2 regions of the Amycolatopsis sp. H20-H5 genome follow, and region 2 is predicted to be linked to the other one. Evidence: riboswitches for the same ligand, from Rfam matches in the RefSeq annotation. Region 2 holds a riboswitch; the other holds the start of a gene.

Region 1 (3,023 bases), on a different contig from region 2:
GGCGGCAACTGGGCCATCAACACCGGCAACGGCTACTACGGCGGCCTCCAGTTCAACAAGAGCACCTGGGACGCCTACGGCGGCGACCAGTACGCGAACCTTCCGCACCAGGCCAGCAAGGCCCAGCAGATCGCCGTGGCCGAGAAGGTCCGCGACGCTCGCGGTGGCTACAGCGCCTGGCCCGTCTGCGGCAAGAAGGCCTGACTCAGCTCTCACGTTCTTGATCAGCGCCGCCACCCGGTTCGGTATTCCCGGGTGGCGGCGCTTTCTCTTGTCACGGACTGCCCCTGAAGGCCACCTTCACGGCGTAAAACGCCGTGAAGGTGGCCTTCAGGGGCAGCTCTTGGGGCCCCGGCTCTGCTTGCGCCCCCGGGTTGTCCGGGGGGCCCGGCGGGGTCACGACTAGGCTCGCCGGGTGACTGATCTGCTCGGGCCTGCCGAGATCCGCGGGCTCGCCGCCGAGCTGGACGTGCGTCCGACCAAGAAGCTCGGGCAGAACTTCGTGCACGATCCCAACACCGTGCGCCGCATCGTCGAGCTGGCCGGGGTCGGGGCCGAGGACGTGGTGCTCGAGGTCGGGCCAGGGCTGGGCTCGCTGACGCTGGGCCTGCTGGCCGCCGGGCCGCGGGTCGTCGCCGTCGAGATCGATCGCAAGCTCGCCGAGCGCCTGCCGCGCACGGTCGCCGAGCGTGGCGCCGAGGTCGCGGACAGGCTGACGGTGATCGAGGCGGACGCGATGCGGATCAAGGTCGCCGATCTGCCGCTCGCGCCGACCACCGTGGTCGCCAACCTGCCGTACAACGTCGCCGTGCCGGTGGTGCTGCACCTGCTGGCCGAGTTTCCCTCGCTCGTCCGGGGGCTCGTCATGGTCCAGACCGAGGTCGCCGACCGGATGGCCGCCGGGCCGGGCAGCCGCATCTACGGGATCCCCAGCGTCAAGCTCGCCTGGTACGGGCGTGCGCGCAAGGTGGCCGCGGTGCCGCGCGCGGTGTTCTGGCCGGTGCCCAACGTCGATTCCGCGCTCGTCTCGTTCGAGCGGGCGACTGAAGCTGTGTCCACTGTGGACAGGAAGGTGCTGTTCGCGGTGGTCGACGCGGCGTTCTCGCAGCGCCGGAAGACGCTGCGCGCGGCGCTGGCGACGTGGGCGGGCTCAGCCGAGCGGGCGGGGGAGCTGCTCGTCGCCGCCGGTGTCGACCCCAAGACCCGCGGCGAGCAGCTGGACGTCCACGACTTCGCGCGCATCGCCGCCGCGGCCGCGAACTGACGTCCAGCCGCCTCACCAGCCGCCTCACCAGCGGGGGAACGCGTCCCGGCCGTCTTCTGGACTGCTTTTCTCGCCATCCGGGCGCGCCCAGACGTGTGATCTGCGCCTACGCGCTTGCTTTCACCCAGTGGGATCGGTTTTACTCATAGGACCATCCCGAGCGACTGAGAGACCTGGCTCGCTGAAGTCGCAGCAACCACCCCCCATGGGGAAGGTGCTACAGCCAGGACCGATGGAGGCTTGTCCGAGATGAACAGGGTCACCCACCCGCTCCTGCTGACCAAGCGCCGCGTTGTCGACGAAGGTCGCCGCTCGGTATGTGCGTGTCGACGCTCCACCGCATTCGCCTGAGTCTTCTCTTTTCCTGTTCTCTTGCCGTCCATTGAGGACGGTTCATTCGGTGAGGATCAGCGCGCCCGGCAACGGAGCTGCGCCCTCCCCGCAGGCCTTCTGGGAGCCATCGTGATCACTGTCGAAAACCTGTCCAAGTCCTTTCCCCTCAACGGAAGTCCGGTCGTCGCACTACGCGACGTGAGTGTCGATATCCAGGCCGGCTCACTCTTCGGCGTGGTCGGCCCCGCGGGCTCCGGCAAGTCCACCCTTGCCCGTTGCATCGGCCTGCAGGAGCGCCCCGACCGCGGTGTCGTGCGGCTGGACGGACTCAACACCGGCACCCTCGACGGCCGCCGGCTGCGCGAGATCCGCCGTCAGGTCGGCATCGTCGACTCCAAGATCGACCTGCTGGCCGAGCGGACCGTCGCGGGCAACATCGCGTCGCCGCTGGAGCAGCTCGGCCTCGACGGCCCGCAGCGCCGCACCCGGGTCGCCAACCTGCTCGACCTCGTCGGCCTGACCCCGCGCGCGAGCCAGCGTCCCAGCGAGCTGACCGACGGCCAGCGCCGCCGCGTCGCCGTCGCCAAGGCCCTCGCGGCGAGCCCGTCGGTCCTGCTCGCCGACGACCCGACCGCGGGCATCCACCCGGACGAGGCGGGCTCGGTCCTGACCGTGCTCGACCGCGCCCGCGCCGAGCTCGGCGTCACGATCCTGCTCACCACCCCGGACGCGGGCGTCGTCCGCCGCGTCTGCGACGACGTCGCGGTGCTGGAGAACGGCACCGTGGTCGAGCGCGGCACGGTGCTGGACCTCATCTCCGACCCGTCGAGCCGCACCGCGCAGGCCCTGCTCCCGGCGATCGAGACCACCCGCGCCCAGTCCGCCAAATACGACCGCTCGGTCGACGTCGTCCTCGTCGGCTTCGCGTCCGTCGGCGCTCTCCTGCCGGAGGCCGCAGGCCGCTTCGACGTCGAGCTGTCCACCATCGGCGGCGGCCTGACCCGCATCGGCGACACCCCGGTCGGCCGCTTCCGCCTCGGCGTCCGCGGCGTACAGGCCGACGCGGCACTCGCGTGGATCGCCGAGCGCGGCGGCCACGTCTCCCACCCGGCCCGCGGCCCCCAGGGCCTCGCCGCCTAGCTCTCCGAAGTGTCATGAAAGGGTCTTTCAGGGCAATTTTTGCCCTGAAAGACCCTTTCATGACACCCGGGAGTCTGTCGCGACTACGTGCACTCACTACCGACCGCACAGCAGCCCAGCACAGCCGCCGCGCTCGACCTCGCTTCTCCTCGCGCGAGCCCGGGGACTACCGGCACGTAGGCTGGTCAGGTGCTTGTCGTCGTACCGCCCCCCGTTACCGTCCGGGTCCCCGCCAAGGTCAATCTGCACCTGGCGGTGTCCGACCTGCGTGCGGACGGATACCACG
Region 2 (3,023 bases):
AGAAGCTGGACAAGGCCGTGACCAAGGGCGTCATCCACGCCAACCAGGCCGCGAACAAGAAGTCCGCGATCGCGAAGCGCATCAACTCGCTCTGATCGAACTGTTCTTCCGGAACCCTCGGTGACCACGGTCACCGGGGGTTCTGTGTTTCCGGGTCAGCCGTTGTCGCCCTTCGCGGCGACGACTTCCAGCACGGCGCGCTCCAGCGCGTAGGACGGGTCCGCCGCCGCGCCCTTGACCTCGGCGTTGAGCCGGGCCACCACCCGCATCGCGGTGGCGAGGCCGTCGGGGCCCCAGCCGCGCGACTGGCCCTGTGCCTTGCGCACCTTCCACGGCGGCATGCCGAGCTCGCCCGCCATCTGGTTGGGATTGCCGCGACCCGCCGCGGAGACCCTGGCGATGGTGCGCACCGCGTCGGCGAGCGCGTCGGCGACCAGCACGTGCGGGACGCCGAGCTGCGTCGCCCAGCGCAGCGACTCCAGCGCGGCCGCGCGATCCCCGCCCACCGCCTTCTCCGCGACGGCGAAGCCGGTCACGTCCGCGCGGCCCGTGTGGTAGCGGCGCACCGCGTCCTCGTCGACCGTGCCCCCGGCGTCAGCGACGAGCTGGGTGGCCGCCGAGGACAGTTCCCGCAGGTCAGAGCCCACCGCGTCGAGCAGCGCGACGACCCCGGCTGCGTCGATCCTGCCGCCCGCGCGGCGGACCTCGTTCCGGATGAAGGACTCCCGCTCGGCGGGTTTGGTGAGCTTGGGGACCTCGGTGATCTCGGCACCGGCCTTGCGCAGGGCGGCGGGCAGCGTCTTGCCCGCCTTGCTACGGCCACCCCCGGTGTGCACGACGACCAGCACGATGCCGTCGGCGGGCTGGGCGACGTAGGACAGCACCGCGTCGGCGAGCTCCTGGGAGATGTCCTGGGCGGACTCGATGACGATCACCCGGCCCTCGCTGAACAGCGACGGGCTGACCAGCTCGATGAGCGCGGGTAGTGTGAGTTCGGACACCCGCACCCTGGTCAGCTCGGCCGTGGCGTCGATCGCCCTGGACACGTTCAGGGTGTCCCGGACGGCACGCTCGATGAGCAGCTCTTCCTCACCGAGAACGAGATGCAGCGGCGGCGGGACGGTGGCTGGCGCGGTCACGGTGACGATCCTGCCACTAGCCCGTCCGCGTGCACTCTCCGGTGACGCCGGACGCCCACCGTGGCACCGAATGATCGGTATGTCGTACGGTGTAACCGAGGCAGCGCCCTGGCGCGCGCCGAAAACTGAATACCGCTCATCCAGAGGGGCAGAGGGAACGGCCCGACGAAGCCCCGGCAACCGGCGACAGCCTGTCATTCCGCGAACGCGGGATAGCTGACGATCACGGTGCCAATTCCGGCCCGCTTCGGTGGGGCAGATGAGGAAAGGACCTCGTGATGACTGCAGCCCTCGGCACGAACACCTCCGCCAAGAAGACCCTGGACCTCGGTCCGGCAGTCGAACTGGTGTCGAAGGAAGAGGGTCACCGGCAGCCACTGGCGCCGGAGTTCGTTTCCGCGGAGGACTTCTCCCCGCTCGATGTGGCCTACGACTTCGGCCGCGTGCGGCGCGAGGACATCCAGGCGGGCCCCAACAACATCTGGCGCTACAAGAAGCTCCTCCCGGTGCCGTCCAACGTCGAAGAGATCCCCAACACCGAGCCCGGCGGCACCCGGCTGGTGCTCGCGGACCGGCTGGCCAAGGCACTCGGCGTCAAGCGGGTCTGGGTCAAGGACGACACCGGGAACCCGACCCACTCCTTCAAGGACCGCGTGGTCGCGGTGGCGCTGGCCGCCGCCCGCGAGTTCGGCTTCAAGGTGCTGGCCTGTCCCTCGACCGGCAACCTGGCGAACGCGGTGGCCGCCGCGGCCGCCCGCGCCGGCTGGGAATCGGTCGTGCTGATCCCCAAGTCGCTCGAGCGCGCGAAGATCCTGACCACCGCGGTGTACGACGGCGCGCTGATCGCGGTCGACGGCAACTACGACGACGTCAACCGCCTCGCCACCCAGCTCGCGGCCGAGCACGAGAGCTGGGCGTTCGTGAACGTCAACGTGCGCCCGTACTACTCCGAGGGCTCGAAGACGCTGGCCTTCGAGGTCGCCGAGCAGCTCGGCTGGCGGATCCCGCCGCAGATCGTGGTGCCGATCGCCTCCGGTTCCCAGCTGACGAAGGTGGACAAGGGCTTCCGTGAATTCGGCGAGCTCGGCCTGGTGGAAGCCAGCCCGTACCAGGTGTTCGGCGCGCAGGCCACCGGTTGCTCGCCGGTGTCCACCGCGTTCCGGAACGGGCACGACGTGATCCAGCCGGTCAAGCCGGACACGATCGCCCGCTCGCTCGCGATCGGGAACCCGGCCGACGGCCCGTACGTGCTCGACGTGGTCAACCGCACGGGTGGCGCGATCGAGGACGTCAGCGACGAAGAGGTCGTCGAGGGCATCCGCCTGCTGGCCAGGACCGAGGGCATCTTCACCGAGACCGCCGGTGGGGTCACCGTGGCGACGGCGAAGAAGCTGCTCGCCACCGGCAAGCTCAACCCGGACGAGGAGATCGTCCTGCTGATCACCGGCGACGGGCTCAAGACCCTGGACGCCATCGAGGGCAAGGTCGGCCCGCGCGCGACCGTGCCGCCGACCGCCGCCGCCGTCAGCGAGGCACTCGGCTTCTAGGGCGTGTCTGCCCCGGGCCTCAGCCCCGGGGCGGGCCGCGAGGCTCGCCCCGGCGCACCATCGCGGGGCCCGGCGCTTCGCCGACCACCGCGGCGTCGCCGTCCTGGTCGGTGCGGGCCACCGGAACCCCGAGCGCCGCCAAGGTGTCCATTGTGGACTTACTGGGATGGCCGTAGGTGTTGCCCGCGCCCACACTGACCAACGCCGCGCGCGGCGCGACGGCACCGAGGAAGCCCGGCAGTGAATAGCGGCTGCCATGGTGGGGAACTTTCAGGACCTCCGCGCGCAGATCGACCCCGGCCGAGAGCAGATCGGCCTGTGCGGCCAGTTCGACGTC

The links. Region 2 has a riboswitch for S-adenosylmethionine ahead of thrC (threonine synthase). Riboswitches for the same ligand answer to the same signal wherever they lie in the genome.
Region 1: it holds a riboswitch for S-adenosylmethionine, as region 2 does, so the genes downstream of both, QMK34_RS11990 (methionine ABC transporter ATP-binding protein) here and thrC (threonine synthase) in region 2, are expected to answer to the same signal.

What each region holds. Positions count from the first base shown of each region.
Region 1 is NZ_JAYMZS010000015.1:118,816-121,838, reverse strand. Features, by position in the region: gene QMK34_RS12000 (transglycosylase family protein) at 1-204, shown strand, start outside; gene rsmA (16S rRNA (adenine(1518)-N(6)/adenine(1519)-N(6))-dimethyltransferase RsmA) at 416-1,264, shown strand; SAM riboswitch class I at 1,413-1,503, shown strand; gene QMK34_RS11990 (methionine ABC transporter ATP-binding protein) at 1,727-2,737, shown strand; gene QMK34_RS11985 (4-(cytidine 5'-diphospho)-2-C-methyl-D-erythritol kinase) at 2,927-3,023, shown strand, end outside.
Region 2 is NZ_JAYMZS010000029.1:76,351-79,373, forward strand. Features, by position in the region: gene rpsT (30S ribosomal protein S20) at 1-95, shown strand, start outside; gene holA (DNA polymerase III subunit delta) at 156-1,139, opposite strand; SAM riboswitch class I at 1,273-1,405, shown strand; gene thrC (threonine synthase) at 1,418-2,686, shown strand; gene QMK34_RS18500 (ComEC/Rec2 family competence protein) at 2,706-3,023, opposite strand, start outside.